3 regions of the Thermoanaerobacterium sp. PSU-2 genome follow, and region 2 is predicted to be linked to each of the others. Evidence: a T-box and tRNA genes for the amino acid it is inferred to sense, from the RefSeq annotation. Region 2 holds a T-box; the other regions hold tRNA genes.
The links. A T-box is a leader RNA that pairs with one kind of tRNA and senses whether it is charged. The one in region 2 lies ahead of ileS (isoleucine--tRNA ligase), so its partner is inferred to be a tRNA-Ile.
Positions count from the first base shown of each region.

Region 1: it encodes a tRNA-Ile, which carries the amino acid that the T-box ahead of ileS (isoleucine--tRNA ligase) is inferred to sense. The anticodon was not compared.
Region 3: it encodes a tRNA-Ile, which carries the amino acid that the T-box ahead of ileS (isoleucine--tRNA ligase) is inferred to sense. The anticodon was not compared.

Region 1 covers NZ_MSQD01000003.1:160,231-167,792, forward strand. The annotation lists gene BVF91_RS03925 (response regulator) at 1-364, opposite strand, end outside; gene BVF91_RS03930 (sensor histidine kinase) at 357-1,505, opposite strand; tRNA gene BVF91_RS03935 (tRNA-Ile) at 1,616-1,689, opposite strand; tRNA gene BVF91_RS03940 (tRNA-Ala) at 1,691-1,766, opposite strand; gene yunB (sporulation protein YunB) at 1,805-2,515, opposite strand; gene BVF91_RS03950 (endonuclease MutS2) at 2,567-4,927, opposite strand; gene BVF91_RS03955 (U32 family peptidase) at 4,927-7,272, opposite strand; gene BVF91_RS03960 (cell division protein ZapA) at 7,326-7,562, opposite strand, start outside.
Region 2 covers NZ_MSQD01000006.1:19,376-26,937, reverse strand. The annotation lists gene BVF91_RS06120 (Gfo/Idh/MocA family protein) at 1-332, shown strand, start outside; gene BVF91_RS06115 (biotin/lipoyl attachment domain-containing protein) at 416-1,600, shown strand; gene BVF91_RS06110 (YggS family pyridoxal phosphate-dependent enzyme) at 1,612-2,313, shown strand; gene BVF91_RS06105 (cell division protein SepF) at 2,314-2,724, shown strand; gene BVF91_RS06100 (YggT family protein) at 2,740-3,030, shown strand; gene BVF91_RS06095 (YlmH family RNA-binding protein) at 3,043-3,786, shown strand; gene BVF91_RS06090 (DivIVA domain-containing protein) at 3,814-4,302, shown strand; gene BVF91_RS06085 (TM1266 family iron-only hydrogenase system putative regulator) at 4,292-4,537, shown strand; T-box leader at 4,585-4,794, shown strand; gene ileS (isoleucine--tRNA ligase) at 4,850-7,562, shown strand, end outside.
Region 3 covers NZ_MSQD01000001.1:18,208-25,769, reverse strand. The annotation lists gene BVF91_RS00200 (deoxyguanosinetriphosphate triphosphohydrolase) at 1-125, shown strand, start outside; gene dnaG (DNA primase) at 255-2,051, shown strand; gene rpoD (RNA polymerase sigma factor RpoD) at 2,083-3,156, shown strand; tRNA gene BVF91_RS00185 (tRNA-Asn) at 3,202-3,276, shown strand; tRNA gene BVF91_RS00180 (tRNA-Ile) at 3,283-3,358, shown strand; gene BVF91_RS00175 (tRNA (adenine(22)-N(1))-methyltransferase) at 3,414-4,124, shown strand; gene BVF91_RS00170 (Nif3-like dinuclear metal center hexameric protein) at 4,087-5,202, shown strand; RNA gene rnpB (RNase P RNA component class A) at 5,266-5,643, shown strand; gene mnmA (tRNA 2-thiouridine(34) synthase MnmA) at 5,720-6,829, shown strand; gene deoD (purine-nucleoside phosphorylase) at 6,899-7,562, shown strand, end outside.

The sequences.
Region 1 (7,562 bases), on a different contig from region 2:
CTCCATTTGATATGATTCTTATAGCCTTTATAAGTTCATCTGAATCTGCATCTTTTAATATGTAACCTTCCACACCAATCTTCAATGCTTCCATAAGGTACTCTTTGTCATTGTAGATAGTCAAAAACATTATTTTATTTTTAGGATCATTGCTTTTAATCATCTTTGCAGCCTTAATGCCATTTACATTTGGCATGTTTATATCCATCAAAATTATATCTGGAGAATTATTTTTAGCCAAATTATAAGCTTCTTCTCCATCTGAGGCTTGATACACCACTTTCATATCTTCTTCTAATTCAATTATCTGCTTTAACCCTTGACGCAAAAGCACATGGTCGTCAGCAATCATAATGTTAATCATTGCACTTATCACCACCTAGCGGAATAGAAATGTAAATTTGTGTCCCCTCATTAGGTGAACTGTTTATTTCAAATTTCCCGTTTAATATCTGAACTCTCTCCCGCATCCCCAACAGCCCAAATTTATTGTCTTGAGATGTCTTTTCAAAGCCTACACCGTCATCTTTTATAATTATGCTTATAAAGCGATCGCCAAACTCTAATCGTATCACAGCATTCCTCGCCTTCGAATGCTTCCGAATGTTTGTCAAGGCTTCCTGAATGACTCTGAAACAGGTTATTTCTATCTCAGGCTTTAATCTTTTATGTTCAGATAAAGTAATAAAATCCACATTTATTCCAGTATCATTTTTAAAGTCATTTATGTACTTTGATACGGCAGGTATTAAGCCTAAATCATCAAGAACAGACGGCCTTAAATCGTATATGATCTTCCTCACTTCTTTTAAAGATAAGTGTGCTATGTCTTTAAGGTTTTTAAGCTCATCTTTTGCTTTTTCTGTATCTTTGCTAATGAGTTTCTCGCACAGCTCCGCTTTTAATATTACATTTGCCATAGACTGCGCAGGACCATCGTGAATCTCTCGGGCGATCCTCTTCCTCTCATCTTCCTGAGCTTCTATTATTCGTATGTTTAGAAGCTGCCTGTCTTTAAGTTCTTCGTACTGATTGTGAAGCTTTGTCAAATCTCCTGTCAAGTAATCAAGGGCAACACCTATCTGTGTAGAAAGTTTTTCTGCTTTCTCTACAATCGCCCTATATTCAATGAGCTTTCTTTCCAGCTCATTTCTCCTTGTTATAAGGTCTTTTTCTTCCTGCCTTTTTAAAATAAGCGCTACCTGAATCTCTTTCGCTTCTTCGTAAGCTTCCTTTATGGCATCCTCACTTATGTTGCCAAAGCGCTGGCTTACATAAGCCAGTTTTAGCTTAGAGCTTTTCTCTTTTCTTTCAAGTTGTTCTACCTCTTTTATAACCGATCTAACCTTGACTTTCAGCTCGTTTATCTGTTCTTCTAAAAGATGATACTCATTCCTTGTCCTCTCTAATATTTCTGAAATCTGCTCTTTGCTGCTGCCTATAACTTCTATCGTCTTTTCTACTATGTTGTCAAGTTTTTTATCATATTCAAACTTGGAAGCCATTTTTACACCTCAAAGACAAATTTTATTTATCTAATTCGACAAAAATTTGCTAATTCCTCTATTTTTTTTAATTTTAGACATAAAAAAAAAGACCCGCTAGGGTTTACAAATGGGCTTAGATGGACTTGAACCATCGACCTCACGCTTATCAGGCGTGCGCTCTTACCGCCTGAGCTACAAGCCCATGGTGGAGATGAGGAGATTCGAACTCCTGACCCCCTGCTTGCAAGGCAGGTGCTCTCCCAACTGAGCTACACCCCCGTCAAACAATTATTATTATACCATAATTTCTAATGTTGTCAATTGCTTTCTACATTAATTTTTGAATTTCCATTTGGAACAGGAACAGTGTATTTGTTGCCGTTGACGTCTACAAAGCTTTGAGGTACATCACCTACAATTATGCTGTCGGCAATAGGCATGTGTGTGGATACCTGTATTTGCTTTGATGCAAGCGGCGCAATTATTTGAATGTTCGTCTTTATGTAGAGGTATATTATGTGCCTCGTCTGATTTATCCCTGCTGGTTCAAAGCTTGATTCAAAGTCTACATTCACCGAGCCGATTGGCAGGAGTCCTACTTTTATCTTTGGGCCTGTATTTGCAAATACATCCTTTGATATTAGGCTGCCAAGAGGTAATTTCACGTACACCGATCCTATGCTGTTTAAATTATCCTGAACAGCTTGAGTAATCTTTGCTGACAAAATATTCATCTCTATCGTATTAGCTTGCAGCATCGATACTTTTCCGCTGTTGTCAGTTCTTACATTTATAAGGTCGCTGTATTGAATGCCTTTTAGAACTTTTTCATTGATGGATTTATTGATAGATTTTACAGCTACTTCCTGAGCTACTGTCTCACTGGCCTTAATAAGCGCAGGTGTCAACCTGTACGTTACAAACATATACAGCAATGATAATATAAATAATGATGCCAAAATGTAAACAAAATTTTTGTTTATCCCACGTATTTTTATCCTCCTTCTTCCCCACTTTTTTCTCCTCATATAGAAAAACACCTCCTCTACATTTTATGATAGAGGAGGTGTTTTGGTTACTCATTTTTCTTTTAATTCTACGATTGTGACGCCGTCTTCTCCTTCGCCATACCTTCCCAGCCTAAACGACTTTACATGCTTGTTCATTTTGAGAAGCCTTGTGATTCCGCTTCTTAAAGTGCCAGTCCCTTTTCCGTGTATGACAGTAACCTGTTTTAGACCTGCAAGGTATGCATCATCAAGGTATTTGTCGACTTCTATCGAAGCTTCCTCCAATGTCTTTCCTCTCAAGTCAATTGATGTAGAAATATTAGAAGATTTCTCATTAATGTATTTGGCAAAACCTTTCTCCATCTCTTTCTCTTGGCTTGATTCAGCTTCTCTAAGATTGCTAATGTGAACATTCATCTTTAGTATCCCTGCCTGTATCTTTACATTTCCATCTTTATCAGGTTCAGACAAGGCTGTCCCGGTTTGATCAAGAGGAACTATGTAAAAAGTCTGTCCTGGCATGACATTTCTTGGGATCTTTTTGTACTCAGGGATTTCTGATTTCTTGAGATTTTCTTCCATCTCACTTATATTCTCTTTAAGCTTAAGCCGAGCTTCCTCAATAAGCTTATTTTTTCTATCAGACTTTTCCGCCTCTTTAAGCTTAGCAATAATTTCATCAGCAGTTGCTTTTGTATTTTCTAATATCTTTTTCGCCTTTTCTCTGGCTTTTTCTATTATTTTTTCTCTTTCTCGCTCGGTATCTTTTATTTTTTTCTCATACTCTTGTCTTAAACTTTCTACCTGATTTTTTAATGCCTCAATTTCTCTCTTAGCGTTTTCTGCTTCTATCCTTTTATTTTCAAGGTCTTTTAATATGTCCTCGAATTTTAATTCTTCACTTGTTATATAATTTTTTGCATTGTCTATGATGTCATCATTTAATCCTAATCGCTTGCTTATCTCAAATGCATTGCTTTTCCCAGGTATTCCTATTGTGAGGCGATAAGTGGGCTTTAACGTCTCTACATCAAATTCCACAGAGGCATTCTCCACACCCTCATTTTGCAGTGCGTACTGCTTAAGCTCACTGTAATGTGTCGTGGCAATTGTGCGACAATTCATCCTGTGAAGAAAGTCAAGTATGCTCATGGCAAGAGCAGCACCTTCTGTCGGATCGGTGCCAGCTCCTAATTCATCCAGCAAAACCAAGCTATCGCTGGTGACATTATTTAGTATTTTTACTATATTGGTCATGTGAGCTGAAAATGTGCTTAAGCTTTGCTCTATGCTTTGTTCATCTCCAATGTCCACAAATATATTGTCAAAGAAAGCAACATCAGAACCCTCATCAGCAGGGATATTTAGTCCTGACATAGACATAAGCGTCAAAAGCCCTACAGTCTTTAATGTGACAGTCTTTCCACCTGTATTAGGCCCTGTTATGACAAGAGTATTAAAAGATTCACCTAAATGTAGGCTTATAGGTACGACTGCATCTTTTGAGATGAGAGGATGTCTTGCATTTTTTAAATTTACATATCCTTTAGTATTCAATATAGGTTTTGTTGAGTCTGTGCTTATGGAATACTTCGCCTTTGCAAAAATAACATCCAACTCTTTTAATACAACCATGTTTTCATGTATCTCATCAACATGTTTTCCTACATCTTCTGTAAGCTCAGCTAAAATCCTTTCGACCTCATGTTGTTCTTTAATCTCAAGCTGTCTTAGATCATTGTTAAGTTCTACAACAGCCATAGGTTCTATGAAAAGCGTAGCACCGCTGGACGATTGATCGTGAATAAGGCCTTTAAATGTTCCTCTGTACTCCTGCTTTACCGGCACCACGTATCTTCCATTTCTTATGGTTATGATGGGATCTTGCAGCTCTTTTGACGAAGACGCAATTATAGAGTTTAATGTATCTCTTATTTTATTGTTTATATGGGCTTTCTGCCTTCTTATCTCTTTTAAGGCAGGCGATGCGTCATCAGCCAGTTCGTCTTCAGATATGACAGCTCTATCGATCTTATCGTACAGTTCCTTAATATTCGTAAGCCTCATGTTGTATTCTTTTAAATGTGGAAAATTGTCTTCTTCTTTTTCGTTTCTCAAATACGCTTTAACTTTCCCTGCCAATGATAAAAACCTGGATAGAGATAAAAGCTGTCCCGGGTTCAATGACGACTTTATCTTGGCTTTAGCCAAAATCTCGTCTAACTTTTTAAATGCAAAAGAAATATTGCCATAAGAACTAATAAAAGATACCGCTTCATTTACTTTTTCAATTTCTTCTAATGCTTTTTCTACATTTTCGTACGGTTTAATGCTTAATGCTAATTCTTTTCCCGGTTCAGAATCGCACAAATTTACAATTTGATTAATTATCTTGTCAAATTCCAAATTTTTAAAATACCTTTCATCCATTACAATACCCCTCTGTAAAAATGTCCTCTTGTGTAGTTTTCAACGTGTAAATCGTAAGTTCCAAATTCCAATGAATCTTTGTAAGCTTTTATTACATCTCTTACTTCTTCATCGCTTTCAACTGTATCATTTATCCTTATATAAGATAAACCTGTCTTTTTTAAATCATTCATCTTGTCAACCATGTATAAAACCGATGAGTTTAAAAGCTTTATTTTACAAAAGCCGTCGCTTACAATTTTCATGAGATTGCCCTTTCTGTCCTTCAAGAAATATTTTCCTTCTTCACATCCTTTTTTATCGCATCCCTTTAAATTTTTTATTGGACAGTATTCCATCGTCAAAAGCGGCAACCTTCCATAAGCAATCGCCTCAAATTTCGCATTGCTTCTTAAGGATATGTCTTCTATCTGATGAATGTTAAGCTCTGGTGATAGTGTAATTGTATCTGCTTTGTCAAAAAAATCAACAGCAAGGCTATTTGAAACGTTCAAATTAAAATCAACGCAAACATCAAGCCCTAATTTTACTGCAGTATCATACAAACCTATGTTAGTCACAAGGACCTTTTTAAATCCCATTTCTTTTATATTTTTTATCTCTCGCTGAAAGTCATCCAGCTCATCCCTCATTATCTGTGGAAATGCCGGGATTATCTCACATTTATCCATGTAACAAATGATATTTTTCAGCACATCACCATTTAGCCTGTAATTGAAATAGACTCTATCTGCTCCAAGCGCGCACGCTATTTTCACATGTTCTTCTTTTTCAGTGTAAAATGACAATTTCAAATCACTAATTTTATCATTTATTAATTTATTAAGATTTATGTTAATATTTTTAGGACTTCTATATTTTAATTTTTTTGTAATAAGGTCTTCCACCGCTTCTCTTCTGGTCTCTTTCACCTCGCTTAACGGCATAAAGAGACCCTCATCCATGTCTACTTCTATGCTTCTTACAAAGAAAGGCGTATCGTTTATTGACGCCACTTTTTCTATCAATGTGTCTTTGTCAACGGCCTTTTTCAATGCCTTAGTTGAGACAATTTTGCTGTCTTTAGAGACACATATGTCGTTATTTTTAATCATTATATTAAGATGTCTATTTTCTTTCATATTTACAAATACATCAACAGGCGACTTTAACTCATTTGACACAGAAAATAGCCTGTTTAATTTTACATCATACGTTTTGTATAATACGTCACCATAATTTACAGGTATTTTTTTAAGCTCTACAACCTGCCCTTTATGTGCTTCATCCACTTTTTTGCCGTCTACTATAAGAACGTCGACTTTATATCCATGTTCACCAGTTTCTGTTGATATGCCATCTCCAACTGATAGACTGTTTGAAAGTGATACTTTTATTTTTTTGCCATCAATGGATATGACTTTGCCTAATGGAACACCTTTATTTTTTGGATTTACGTAGCTCATGTAATCTGGCTTTTTCTCGTACAGATATCCATTAGAAAAGCCTCTTGTAAATATTCCAGACATCATTTCTTTGTACACGCCTGTGTTGATATTTTCTCCGCTTAAATATGCATCAATGGCTTTTCTGTATGATGCAACGACAGATGCCACGTATTCTTTTTCTTTCATGCGGCCTTCAATCTTAAATGAGTCAATGCCTGACTCTATCATATCCTTTATGTGGTCTATCGTGCATAAATCTGCCATGCTTAATAAATGCATATTGCTGGCAATTGTATTCATCTTGTCATCTAAAAGATCGTATTTCAAGCGACATGGCCCAGCGCATCTGCCTCTATTGCCACTTCTTCCGCCAATTATGCTGCTAAATAAGCATTGACCGGAGTAAGAAACACAAAGAGCTCCATGAACAAATACTTCCACTTCTATGCCAGTCACAGATTTTATCTTTTCAATTTCTTTTAAGCTTAGCTCACGAGGCATCACGACTCTTTTTATCCCTATCTCTTTAGCTGCTTTAATGCTTTCTAAGTTGCTTAAAGTCATCTGCGTGCTGGCATGTATGTCCAACTCAGGATAGAAGTTTTTAAGTAGTTTAACAACGCCAACGTCCTGAACTATTATCGCATCCACATTTAACTGATACAGATAATCGATGTATTTGAGAAGCAAATCAACTTCTTTGTTAAACACGATTGTATTTACAGTCACATAAACTTTTCTATCTCTCAAATGGGCATACTCTACTGCTTCTTTCAATTCATCTTCTTCAAAATTTGCCGCATATGCTCTGGCGCCAAAAAGCTTGCCACCAATGTATACAGCATCAGCTCCGTAATTTAAAGCAAATTTTAGCGTCTCCAGGTTTCCTGCAGGAGCCAACAATTCTACTCTTTTCATCAAATCACCTTATAAAGATATTTATATACTTAGTCTCTTTATTTTAATAGATTTTAACCAACGTCGTCAAATGTATTTATGTATTCCTCCAACTCTTCTCTTGCTGCTTTTAATTCTTCTTTCAACTTTTCAACTTCTTCTGTTAATTCTTCTATCCTTTCATCATCAGCACTTAACCTTGATTTTAGCGATACAATCTCTTTTTTTAAGGCACTGTTTTCTTCCCTCGAGATAAAAAGCTCATCGGCTATGTTAAGAGCCGATAAAACAAGCACCATCTGATTTGAAAG
Region 2 (7,562 bases):
AATATATAGATATTGAAATTACTTCGTGTGATAAAGTTGCAATTGGTGTAATGTATAGAAATAGCGGCATAGATGAAGAAGTGCTGGAGTTGCATGGTTATGGAAAAAGTGTAATAGTTGAAAATCTCGAAAAATTGCAGACGTTTGATGGGGAAACCGCATCTATTTATAGCCATCATTCTTGGGACAGCGTATCATACATAAGAGGTTTTGAAAGTGCAGTAAATAATTTTTTATGTTCTATAAATTCTAAAGAAATAAATGACGATGAAATAAAGCTTTCTTTAAAGACGCATCAATTAGTTGAAGATATTGTGAAAGAGATAAAATAAAAAAGTTTATAAAATAAGTGCAAAAGAGTGAATTTAAAGGAGGAAAAATTGATTTTTTATAGAATATTATCTTAGGTGGTTTTATGAAGAGAATATTGAATATCATCATAGCAATTGTAGTCATACTTTACATAGGAAAAGTTGCAGTAAATACTATAAGTGGAAAAGATAAGACAATACCACTTAAACAAGGCAACTTATCTGAATCAATAGATACTTACGGTTACATAGTGGTTGATGCAATGGTCATAAATTCTCCGATTAATGGAGAAGTTAACATTTTAGTAAAAAATGGGACAAGAGTGCCAAAAGGCAAGGAAATAGCTGAAGTCGTATCGCCAAACTTTGATAAGTCGAAATTGAATGAGCTAAATTCTATAGATGAAAAGATTCAGAGCATTAAGGATGATAAAAGTTTGGGTATCTATGCTAAAGACATAGAAAACATAAACGCTCAGATAGATGAATTAAATAAAGAATATCAGCAGGCAAAAGACAAGAGCGTTTTAAGCAGTTTAAGCAAAAAAATAGATGATTTGACCAGCAAAAAAGAGCAGATAATCAAAAATGGTCCTTCGTCGATTAGAAATTTAGATGATCTTTATAGTCAAAAAAAACAATTAGAAAGCATTGTTTCTAATGGCTTGTACAAGGTATATTCGCCTGAAGCTGGAGTCGTAAGCGATTATTTTGATGGGTATGAAGATGTGTTTAATGTAAACAAATTGTTTAACATCACATTAAATGATATAAATGCAGTACAAAAAGAGCCAGCAGAGGTAAAAGGTGAAGTAAAGCAAGGTGAACCGATATTAAAATTAATGGACAATTACGATTGGTATGTATTGTCTGTATTGGACAAAAGTCAGAGCCAAAAATTAAAAGAAGGAAACAATGTAAAAGTAGAAATAGATAACAACGATAGTCAGTTTTTAGACGGACACATAATGAAAATATATTCGATATCCGACAATTTATTTGGTGCAGTGATAAAGATGAATGATGTTTATAATGATTTTTTTAAAAGAAGGAAAGTTAAAGTCGATATAACAGTAAATAACTATGAAGGTTTTATTGTGCCAAATACGGCTATCGTAAAAGTTGATGGAAAATATGGTGTTTATAAATTAAATAACGGCATTCCTGTCTTTGAAGAAGTCGACGTAAAAGTGCAAAATTCAGAAAGTGCCGTTGTAGAAAGTCCAGATGGAAATTTAAAAATGTATGACGAAATATTAGTATATGGTAAAGACTATTTAAAGAAGTAAGAGGGATTATTATGGATATACGTTATAATATTGATAAAGTAAAAGAAAATGTCAAGAAGCATGCATTAAAAGTTAATAGAAATCCTGACGATATATTAATTGTGGCAGTGACTAAAACCGTCGATGTCTCAAGAATAGAAGAAGCAATAAAATACGGTATTACGGATATTGGAGAAAATAAAGTACAAGAGTTAGTGGACAAATATCCGACATTGATGGATAAGGTTCAGTTCCACTTTATAGGTCATCTTCAGACAAATAAGGTAAAATACATAATAGATAAAGTGAAGATGATTCATTCGCTTGACAGTGTGCGCCTTGCAGAAGAAATAGATAAAAGAGCCAAAAAATGCAATAGGATTATGGACTGTTTGATTGAGGTAAATGTAGGTTCAGAAGAATCAAAGTATGGAATTGAACCGTCAAGCTTGTTGGAATTCATAAAGGAGCTTGAAGGCTTTGACAACTTGAAAATAAAAGGTCTGATGACGGTGGCGCCGTATGTAGATGCTGAAGATGTAAGGCCTTATTTTAGAAAAATGAAACAGTTATTTGATAATGTTAAATCTTTAAATCAAAAAAATTTAGACTTTAAGTATTTGTCTATGGGTATGACGAATGACTACACTGTTGCCATTGAAGAAGGTGCCAACATCATACGTATAGGTACAGGAATTTTTGGGAAAAGATTATATGATATGGAGGTAAAATAAATGGCTGTAAAAGTGATTGAAAAGCTTATGAATTTTTTTGGATTTGATGAGCAGGAAGAGGAAGGGAACGCTGAAAAAGTTGAAAATGAATTGCCCTTTAGCCAAAAGCCAAAAATAGTGAATATACATACACAATCGCAGATAAAAGTTATTATTTTGAAGCCAGATAGTTTTGAACAGGCGCAGACAATACTTGAAAACATAAAAAATAAAAAGCCTATAATTATTGATCTTCAAAATATGGAAAGAAATGATGCTCAGAGGCTTATAGACTTTTTAAGTGGTGCTGTTTTTGCGTTAAATGGAGAAATTAAGAAAATTGCTAATAGCATATTTTTAATTGTGCCGGACAATTTTGATATTGCTGGTGATATACAAGATGAAGTCGATTCAATGTTCAATTTAAAGTAATGAGGAGGGTATGATTTGACGACAAACTATGCTTTGATCTTGACATTAAACTACTTTTTTGAGATTGTAAATTGGCTTATTGTAATAAGGGTGGTATTATCTCTTTTGAGAATGGAGAATATGGGAAATCCTATATCGCGATTTGTCATCATCGTGACAGAGCCTATTTTAGATCCTTTTAGAAGGTTGCAATTTAAGTCATCTATTGGAAGAAATATGATGATAGATTTTTCGCCTATCCTTGCTATGTTGGCTATCCAATATGTGATAAGACCAATATTAATAAGCTTAATTTCATTAATATAAAAGGGTGAAGGAATGGAATACAGCATTGCAAGACTTAATGATATGATAAATTGGGTACAGAAAAATAGGCATGATAGATTTACAGATTTTCTAAGCATGAGAGATCAGAAGATACTGCTAAAGTTGATTGACAAATATGACGATATAGATTGTAGATTTGATGGTGGATTTAAAGAGGCTGAGAGAAAAATAGCCTGTATATATCCGTTGTATCTTACGATTTCCGATGGTGAACATTTTGATGTAATAAAGGGGATAAGGATAGATGGTGACTTAACAAAGTTGTCACATAGAGATGTATTAGGTTCACTGTTAGGTCTAGGTATAAAAAGAGAAAAAATTGGTGATATAATTAAAAGACAAGAAATCTGCGATGTAATAGTGCATAGTGACATAGCTGATTATGTTTTGATGAATTTGAAAAAGATAGGTCGAGAGAAGGTTATTGTTAGTTCAATTGACTTAGATGAGGTTATAGAGCCTGTAATAGAGTACGAGGACATTAAAACAACTGTTGCATCTGTAAGGCTTGATAGTATAATCGCGTCGGGATTTAAAATATCCAGGACAAAGGCTTCGGAATTGATAAAAGCTGGACTTACTGAAGTGAATTGGGAGACAAATATATCGCCTTCATTTGAAGTAAAAGAAGGTGACATCATGTCTTTAAGAGGTTATGGAAGGATCAAGCTCCAAGAAATTTTAGGTACATCGAGAAAAGGCAGGGTATATGTTCATATTTTAAAATACAAATAACAATAAGATGACAAGGAGTGGATTGGCATGTTAACACCTATGGACATACACAATAAGGAGTTTAAGCGTTCATTTAGAGGCTACAATGAAAATGAAGTTGATGAGTTTTTAGACAAAGTTATGGAAGACTATGAACTATTGTACAAAGAAAACTCCGATCTAAAGGACAGAGTAAATATATTAAATGATAAGTTGCAGAATTATACTGATATAGAAAAAACGCTAAATAATACGCTGGTGGTCGCTCAAAAGTCGGCTGAAGATTTAAAGTTAAATGCCAAGAAAGAAGCTGATTTAATAATACAGCAAGCACAGCAAGAAGCAGAAAAAATAATGCAGAAAGCCAATCAAGAAGTAGTAAGAATTAGAGCAGAGCTTGAAAATCAAAGGAAAAAATTGAATGTATTTAAGGCTAAATTCAAAACACTCCTTGAAGGAGAGCTTGAAGCTATATTGTCTATAGACGATAGAGAATTTTTTGATGATGAGAACGATGTGAGAAATGATGAGGAATAGACTTGCTGTAATCGGGATCTTAGTCCAAAATAGAGAGTTGGCGTCTGAAAAAGTTAATCACATTTTAAGCGAGTATGCCGATATCATAGTGGGCAGAATGGGCATTCCATATAAGGAAAGGAATGTGTCAATAATATCGTTGATTGTCGACGGTACGACGGATGACATCGGTGCTTTAACTGGCAAGCTTGGCAGCATTGAAGGTGTAAAAGTAAGGTCTGCCATTACAACGTAAGATGTTGACGTCTTTTTTTACATATTGTATAATTATTTAAAATGCGAAAAAAAGCGATGAAGAGGACAATTTATGCAAACAAAACTTTTAAGAGAGTTGGCGGTGGGTGAAAGCCAATAAGTTAGTTTGTCATATATCACCTCGAAGCTGCTGGCTGAAATTTAGTAAGCTAAGCCGGGAAAACCCCGTTATCTCATGAGTGATTAAGGCATTGAGCCTTAATAATTAGGGTGGTACCGCGACTTCTCGTCCCTTTGGATGAGAGGTTTTTATTTTTTCTGCATTACGCAATTTGAAATAGGAGGTATGTTTATGGATTACAACAAAACATTAAATCTGCCAAAGACTGATTTTCCAATGAAGGCGAATTTGCCGATGAGAGAGCCAGAAATATTAAAGAAATGGGAGAACATGGACATATACCACAAATCATTAGATAAAAACAAGGGCAAAGAAAAGTTCATTCTTCATGATGGTCCTCCATACGCAAATGGCAATATACACCTTGGCACTGCCATGAACAAAGTTTTGAAGGACATGGTGGTTAAATATAAGACCATGAGGGGATATGAATCACCATATGTGCCAGGTTGGGATACTCATGGCTTGCCAATAGAACAGCAGGCGATTAAGACATTAGGGATAAAGAGAAATGATGTAGGTCCAGTAGAATTTAGAAAGGTGTGCCGTGATTTTGCTTTTTCGCAAATTGAAAAGCAAAAAGCGCAATTTATTAGATTAGGTGTAAGAGGAGATTGGCAAAATCCATATTTGACGCTGAAACCAGAATACGAGGCAAAGCAGATAGAAGTATTTGGGGAGATGGCAAAGAAGGGATATATATATAAAGGACTTAAGCCTGTATATTGGTGTACAGATTGTGAGACTGCATTGGCAGAAGCAGAAATAGAGTATTCTGATGAAAAATCTGATTCGATCTACGTTAAATTCAGAGTTGTAGATGACCTTGGTAAATTTAAAGGCATTGTTGATGATTTAAGCAATTTGTACTTTGTAATATGGACTACAACGACTTGGACAATTCCTGCTAATCTTGCAATTTGCTTGAACCCAGATTTTGACTATGCTTTAGCAAAGTACGGAAATGAAATTTACATAATGGCAAAAGATATGCTTGACAGCATTGAAAAAGAGACAGGGCTTTCAAACCATGAAATAACTGCTACTTTTAAAGGTTCAGAACTGGAAGGAATGAAGGCTAAGCATCCTCTTTTTGACAGGACATCGCTTATAATATTAGGCGATCATGTAACGCAAGAGGCAGGTACAGGATGTGTGCACACAGCACCTGGACATGGTGAGGAGGACTTTGTAGTTGGTCAAAAATATGGACTTGATGTTTTGAATCCTGTTGATGATAAAGGTCGATTTACTGAAAAAGCAGGAAAATACAATGGACTATTTTACTCTGATGCAAATAAGGTCATAAAAGAGGATCTTGAGAAAGCCAATGCGCTATTGGCTTCAAAGACTTTCACGCACTCGTATCCTCATTGCTGGAGATGCAAAAATCCTGTTATATTCCGCGCCACAGAACAGTGGTTTGCATCTGTAGATGGCTTTAGAAATGAAGCGCTTGATGCGATAAAAGAAGTAAATTGGATTCCTGAGTGGGGCGAAGATAGGATTACAAACATGGTTAGAGATAGGCACGATTGGTGCATATCCAGGCAAAGGATATGGGGTGTTCCAATTCCTATTTTTTACTGCAAACATTGTGGGAAAGAATTGATAAACGATGATACGATAAATGCGGTAAAGAAGTTGTTTGCCGAAAAGGGTTCTGACGCTTGGTATGAACTATCGGCCGAAGAAATACTGCCACAAGGCACAAGGTGTGAATGTGGTTCTACAGAGTTTAGAAAAGAAACGGATATTATGGATGTATGGTTTGATTCTGGTTCTAGTCATGTAGCGGTTTTAGAGACAACTGAGGGACTTAGATGGCCAGCAGACTTGTACTTGGAAGGTTCTGACCAACACAGGGGATGGTTCCAGTCATCGCTTCTTACATCTGTCGCTACAAAAGGTATCGCTCCGTATAAAAATGTATTGACACATGGTTTTGTTGTAGATGGTGAAGGGCGAAAAATGTCTAAATCCCTTGGAAATGGAATCGATCCAGCCGATGTTGTAAAAGAGTATGGTGCTGACATATTGAGGTTGTGGGCTGTTTCTGCAGATTTCACTTCAGACATGAGGATATCAAAAGAAATTTTAAAGCAGATGACTGAGTCATACAGAAAAATCAGAAACACAGCAAAGTTTTTATTAAGCAACCTTTACGATTTTGATGCTGATAAAGATTTGTTGCCATATGATGAATTGTTAGATATAGATAAATGGGCTTTGTACAAATACAATGAGCTTGTGAAGGATGTAACTGAAGCTTTTGACAAATATAAATTTTATGAGTTCTTGCATCTTGTTCATACCTTCTGCATTGTAGATATGAGCAATCTGTACCTTGACATATTGAAAGACAGGCTATATACTTTCCCAGCCACATCAAAAGAAAGGAAAGCAGCTCAAACTACTCTATATATTATATTGAATGGTTTTGTAAGAATCATAGCACCGGTGCTGACATTTACAGCAGACGAAATATGGAGCTATATGCAGCACGATGCAAAAAATGATTTCGAGAGCGTTCAGTTGGCTGATTGGCCAGAGCCTAATGATATCTACGACAATAAGCAGATAATTGAAAGCTGGAATAAACTTTTTGACATAAGAAAAGATGTATCTAAGGCATTGGAGATATCCAGATCAAACAAGGAAATAGGCCATTCTTTGGAAGCTCAAGTCGATATTTATGCGTCGAAAGAGCTGTACGAATTTTTGAAGCAGTTTGAAGAAGATTTTAATACAGTCTTTATAGTATCAAAAACTGTTCTTCACGAAAATGATGAGGTTATACCTGATGATGCGTACAGAAGTGAAGATTATGACATTGCTATAAAAGTAAGTCATGCACCTGGTGAAAAATGCGAAAGATGCTGGA
Region 3 (7,562 bases), on a different contig from region 2:
TAACACATGAATATGGTAAAGAAAGAGCGGTTGCTGACTATATAGCAGGAATGACCGATAAATACGCTATAACAAAGTATAAAGAGATTTTCTTACCATCACCGTGGGAAGATAAAAATTTTTAAAATGTAAAAATTTCAAGAAGGATTTTAGGAATTTATGTCGAATATATTAATTCCATGAAAATTTTATAATTGTTTTTTAAAAAGAGGATTTTCCTGTTTTTTGTCGAACTATTAATTAAGGTGGTGTTTATGTCTTATTCAAAAGACGTAATTGATAGGGTAATAGAAGAAAATGATATAGTAGATGTTGTCTCAAGCTATGTTTCACTTAAAAAATCTGGCAAAGACTTTAAGGGATTGTGCCCATTTCATCATGAGAAAACACCATCTTTCAATGTAAGCCAAGAGAAGCAGCTTTATCATTGTTTTGGTTGCCAAGCCAGCGGAAATGTCATTACCTTTGTAATGAATATTGAAAATGTAGGTTTTAAGGAGGCCGTTGAGTTCTTGGCAGATAGAGCTGGTATAGAGATTGAAGAAGAAAATTTGTCAGGTTTAGAGTATCAGAAAAAAAAGCTGAAAGATGAAATATATGAAGTAAATAGGTTAGCTGCTTTGTTTTACCACAGGTATCTTTATTCAAAATTTGGACAGGCTGCATTAAAATACCTCTACGATAGGGGCATTGACGATATTACGATAAAGAGATTTGGATTGGGGCTTTCTCCGTCAAGTGGACTTGAATTGCTTAAGTATTTAAAGCGCCGCAATTACAATATTGACGTACTTGTAAGGGCTGGTCTTGTTTCAAAAAGCAGCACTGGTTCATATTACGATAGATTTAAAAATCGGGTAATATTTCCCATAATAGATGAGAAAAACAATGTGATAGGATTTGGCGGTAGAGTCATGGATGATGCAAAGCCAAAGTATTTAAACACCCCTGAGACGGTTGTTTTTAAAAAGGGAAAGACATTGTATGGGATTAATTACGCCAAAAAATCTAAAGAAGATATGTTTATTATCGTTGAAGGATATATGGATGCAATTGCATTGTACCAAAGTGGACTTGACAATGTCGTCGCATCATTGGGTACCGCGCTGACTTTAGAGCAAGGTAGACTTATAAAAAAGTACAAAAACACTGTTGTCATTTCATACGACGCAGATGAAGCAGGCATTGAGGCCACAATGAGGGGTCTTAGCCTTTTAGACGAACTGGACTTGAATGTAAATATATTGACAGTGCCTAATGGCAAGGACCCTGATGAATATGTGAGAAAAGAAGGTTTTGACGCATTTAAAAAGCTTCTTGAAAAGACAGATACATTGATAGAGTATAAGATAAAGAAGTACAAACAAGATTTGGATTTAGGAAAGCCATCAGACAGGATAAAGTACATCAAAAAGGTGTGCAAGGATCTTGCCACAGTTAAAGACGAAGTAAAGAGAGATGTGTATATCTCCATCGTATCAAAAGACGCTGAAATACCTGAAAACACTATTAGAGCAGAAATAGACCAGTTTGTCAAGGGTTTTTTGCAAAATAATAAAAAAATTAGGTATACAGTTGGCAATAATAGGCATAATATTAAATACAGTGAAGCAAAAAAGATACCGTCTCTTAAGTACTTGATTGCACTGCTTTTAATTGACAACAAGCTTTATAGCAGGGTAAAAGGGAAGCTTTCTGTAGATGACATCGAAGACGAACATTTAAAGGCAGTGATGTCGTATATTTTTGAAAGGCTTGAAGATGGTGGACATGTGGATGCAAAAGACCTAAGCTTTATGCTGGACAATGCTGATTTAAAAGACGAATTTAACGATATATTCAACGTTCTGTATAGCGAGAAAGTGGCAAGCGAGAAGATAGTGGATGACTGTGTAAAAGAGATAATAAAAGATGACATACGAAAAAAAATTGCAAGCATTAAACGTGAAATTGACGATTCATATAATGCTGGTGACGTCGAAAAGGAAAGAGAACTTTTGATACAATTACAGAAATATGAAAAGGAGATGCTGAGTTTAAAAAATGGCTGAGAAAAAGGTTGCCCAAAAGGAGGGGACACCCGTGAATAAAGAAAAAGTAAAAAATTCCATAAAAGAGCTAATCGATAAAGGCAAAAAAAATGGCATGCTGACGTACAATGAAATAATGAATTCCCTTGAAGATATTGATATGGATGCAGATCAGATAGAGAAAGTATATGATACATTCGAAAAGTTGGGTATAGAAATCGTGGGGGAAGAACCGCAGCAGGATGAATTAATTCCAGAGGAAGATCTGGATTTGGATCTGTCTATTCCTGAAGGGATAAATATTGACGATCCAGTAAGAATGTACTTAAAAGAAATAGGAAAAATACCTCTTTTATCTCCTGATGAAGAAATAGAGTTGGCAAAGAGGATAGAAAAAGGCGATGAGGAAGCTAAAAAAAGGCTTACGGAAGCAAATTTGAGGCTTGTTGTAAGCATTGCTAAAAGATATGTAGGCAGAGGTATGTTATTTCTCGATTTGATTCAAGAAGGAAATTTAGGCCTTTTAAAAGCTGTAGAAAAGTTTAACTACAGAAAGGGATTTAAGTTTAGCACATACGCTACATGGTGGATAAGACAGGCAATCACAAGGGCTATAGCCGATCAGGCCAGGACAATACGCATTCCTGTCCATATGGTAGAGACTATTAATAAGCTTATAAGGGTTTCAAGGCAACTTTTGCAAGAATTGGGACGTGACCCTCTACCGGAGGAGATCGCTAAAGAGATGGACATGTCAGTTGACAAGGTCAGAGAGATAATGAAGATTGCTCAGGAACCAGTATCGTTAGAGACTCCTATAGGAGAAGAAGAAGACAGCCATCTTGGCGATTTTATACCAGATGAAGATGCTCCAGCGCCTGCTGAAGCAGCAGCATTTACGATGCTTAAAGAGCAGCTTATAGACGTATTGGATACTTTGACGCCGAGGGAAGAAAAGGTGTTGAGGTTAAGGTTTGGATTGGATGACGGCAGGGCAAGGACATTGGAGGAAGTAGGCAAAGAATTCAATGTCACAAGAGAGAGAATAAGACAGATAGAGGCAAAGGCATTGAGAAAATTGAGACATCCAAGCCGCAGCAAGAAATTAAAAGATTTTTTGGATTGACACTGCTTGACACCGGTTAAAAATGTAGTATAATAATAAATGTATTCCTCAGTAGCTCAATGGTGGAGCAACCGGCTGTTAACCGGTAGGCTGTAGGTTCGAGCCCTACCTGAGGAGCCATATTTAGGGCCTTTAGCTCAGCTGGTAGAGCGGTCGGCTCATAACCGATTGGTCCGGGGTTCGAGTCCCTGAAGGCCCACCATATAATTGATGAAAGGATAGGCATTTGATTTTACAAATGCTTTTTATTTTATAGTATGAAGCTGTCACAGAGATTAAATTCTATCGTCAAAATGATAAAACTTCATTCTAAAGTTGCTGATATAGGTACAGATCATGGATATATACCAGTTTACCTTTACTTAAATGGCATTTCAGACTACATAATCGCATCAGATGTGAAATCTGCTTCCCTCAATAAAGCAATTGATGTTATTAAAAAGCACAATCTGTCAGAAAATATAATTGTACGGCTTGGCGATGGATTAAGCGTTTTAAGGCCAAATGAAGTTGATACTGCTGTAATAGCCGGCATGGGTGGCATTTTGATTTCAGATATTTTAGAAAAAGACAAAAGCATTGCTTCAACTGTAGAGAGATTTATCTTGCAGCCTATGACGGCATCTGACCATCTTCGCAGGTACATCTATGAGAATGGGTATTTGATTGTTGACGAAGATTTAGTTTTTGAGAAAGGAAAGTTCTTTGAGATAATTGCTGTAGAACATGGCAAGGGAAATGTCCACGACGAAATTTTTTATGAAATCGGCGAAAAGCTCTTTCAAAAACGTCACCCATTGCTTAAAGATTATATATCATATAAGATAGGAAAGCTAAAAAAGATTTTTGATGAAGTATCGAAAAGCAATGAAAGTGATTTACTGAAAGAGGATATTTTAAATAAAATAAAAAAATATGAGGTGTTATTGTATGAGTCTGAAATGCCAGACAATAGCTGGAATGATTGACAAACTTGCACCGCACAAATGTGCTGAAGATTGGGATAATGTTGGACTTCTTGTGGGAAATCCCAGAAAAGATGTGTCGTCTGTCATGGTGGCTTTAGATGCTACAAGAGAAGTTGTATTAGAAGCCATATCCAAAAAAGTCGACATGATTGTAACGCATCACCCTATAATATTTAAGCCACTTAAGAATTTGCGTGCTGATAATCCGTTAGGCGAAGTTTTGACGATGCTTATAAGAGAAGACATACCTGTGTATTCAGCGCATACCAACTTTGATGCTGCAAAAGGTGGAATGAACGATATTCTCTGCAACATACTAGGAATATACGACGAGGAGATTTTGCAAGTTACATATAAGGAAGGCTATAAGAAAATTGTAGTATATGTTCCGGTTGGATATGAGGAGATAGTAAAGACAGCCATGTGCAATGCAGGTGCAGGCTACATAGGAAATTACAGCGATTGTACGTTTCAAACGATGGGCATAGGAAGCTTTAAACCGTTAGAGGGAACGAACCCTTTTATAGGTGAGATAGGGAAAGTGGAAAATACTCAGGAGGTTAGAATAGAGACTATAGCGCCAGATAAATTGGTAAACAGGGTTATAAGCGCTATGTTAAAAGTTCATCCATACGAAGAGGTAGCTTATGATATATACCCAGTTGATACATTGTACGACGAATATGGAATCGGGAGAGTTGGCTTCATAAAAGACACTACATTAGGCAACCTTGCAAATGATGTAAAAGCAAAACTTGGCTTAAAAAACATACGCGTCGTAGGTGATTTAAACAAGACAGTTAAAAAAGTGGCTGTGTGCGGTGGCAGTGGAGGAAGTCTTGTGTCCATTTCAGCTTTTAAAGGTGCCGATGTTTTGATAACAGGCGATGTTGGTTATCATGATGCAGTAGATGCAAGACATCTTGGACTGGCTGTAATAGATGCGGGTCATTTTGGCACAGAAAAGATTTCTGTAAATTTCATCGCTGAATACATAAGAGATGAAGCGCAAAAAATGGATGTAGACTTAAATGTCATCACCAGCGAGGTACAAGCTGATCCATTTATATTCATGTAATAATTGCCATTTGACAAACTTATTTAATAGTGGTATCATTCTATATCTGGAGAGTAATACTTACGAGTAAGCCAGATGGTCGCGTACATTATGTACGAGGAAAGTCCGAGCTCCACAGGGCAAGGTGCCGGGTAATACCCGGTGGAGGTGACTCCAAGGAAAGTGCAACAGAGATATACCGCCTATCACTAATTCGTCAATAATAATGCTTTTATTAATAGCGGATTGGTGGTGGGTAAGGGTGGAAAGGCGAGGTAAGAGCTCACCAGCATCCAGGCGACTGGAATGCTCTGTAAACCCCACCTGGAGCAAGGTAGAATAGGAGGGAAATACAAGTGGCCCGCTTGACCCTCGGGTAAAACCGCTGGAGGTATCAGGCAACTGATATCGTAGATAGATGACCATCTAAAACAGAACTCGGCTTATAGACTTGCTCGTATTAAAAGGTAAAAACTCAATGTCATGTGGCATTGAGTTTTTTTAAATAATTTTTTTATGAGAGAGGTTGTAATTTTAAATGGCTTATGAGAATCGAAACGTAAAAGTTGTAGTGGGGATGTCTGGAGGAGTAGATTCCTCTGTGTCTGCACTGCTTCTTAAAGAACAGGGATACGATGTGATAGGCATATTTATGAAAAATTGGGATGAAGAAGACGACTCGGGGTACTGTACGGCAGCAGAGGATTATGAAGATGTTGTGAGGGTTTGCGATAAAATAGGTATTCCTTACTATTCGATAAACTTTACAAAAGAATATTGGGACAGAGTTTTTCAGTATTTCTTAAATGAATACAAAAGCGGTAGAACACCTAATCCAGACGTAATGTGCAACAAAGAGATAAAGTTTAAGGCTTTTTTGGAGTTTTCGATGAAAATTGGAGCAGATTATATTGCAACAGGCCACTATGCAAGGATAGAGCATACAGATGGGCACTATAGGATGCTAAAAGGTGTAGACAAAAACAAAGATCAGACGTATTTTTTATGTGAGCTTGGGCAGAAGCAGTTGTCAAAGACGATGTTTCCAATAGGACACCTTGATAAATCGGAAGTGCGGGAGATAGCACGAAAGGCAGGTCTGAAGACGGCTGATAAAAAAGACAGTACAGGTATTTGCTTTATCGGAGAGAGGAAGTTTAAAGAATTTTTAAACCAGTTTTTGCCTGCGAAGCCGGGAGAAATAAGGGATCTGTCGGGGCGTGTATTGGGACGTCATGATGGGCTTATGTTTTACACATTAGGACAGAGAAGAGGCATCGGCATAGGTGGTGTAGGCACAGGAGAGCCTTGGTTTGTGGTTGACAAGGATGTTGAAAACAATATACTTTATGTTGCACAAGGCGAGAAAAATCCTGCATTGTATTCGTACGGCTTGTTTACGAAGGATGTAAATTGGATAGACGGAGACATAAGCTTTAATGAACTTAGGTGCAAAGCAAAATTCAGGTACAGGCAACCTGACCAAGATGTGATGGTCTTTAATAAAGATGATGGCTATTTAGTTGTGTTTGATAAACCGCAAAGAGCTGTTACACCAGGTCAATTTGTCGTCTTTTACGATGGTGAATACTGTCTTGGAGGCGGTGTGATAGAAACCGTATATAAAGATAAAAAAGCCTTGATATAGAAAGCGATTGAAGGTTTACATCATTTTTGATATTATATAATTGTAAAATATTAAAAGGAGATGGATAATTTGAGTATTCACATAGGTGCAAAAGATGGAGAAGTTGCAAGTACAGTATTATTGCCTGGAGATCCACTGAGGGCTAAGTACATTGCAGACAATTTTTTAAGTGATGTAATTTGTTACAATGAAGTCCGCGGAATGTACGGATTTACTGGCAATTACAAAGGCAAAAGAGTATCTGTTCAGGGAACAGGGATGGGTATACCATCTATATCCATATATGTAAACGAGCTTATCCAAAGCTACAACGTAAAAAATCTCATAAGGATAGGTACATGCGGCTCTATGCAAGAAGATATAAACATAAGAGACGTAATATTGGCAATGGCGTCATCGACAGATTCTGCCATAAATAAGATCAGGTTTAATGGCATGGACTATGCTCCTACAGCCAGCTTTAAGCTTTTGAAAAAAGCTTATGATGCGGCTTTGGAGAAAGGCATCAATGTAAAAGTAGGCAATATACTTTCATCAGATACATTTTACAACGATGATAAAGATAGCTGGAAATTATGGGCCAAGTTTGGCGTTTTAGCAGTTGAGATGGAAACGGCAGGCCTTTATACTTTAGCTGCTAAGTATGGAGTAGATGCTCTTACCATATTGACAGTAAGCGATAGTTTAGTTACAGGTCATGCTACATCTGCAGAAGAAAGGCAGAAGACATTTA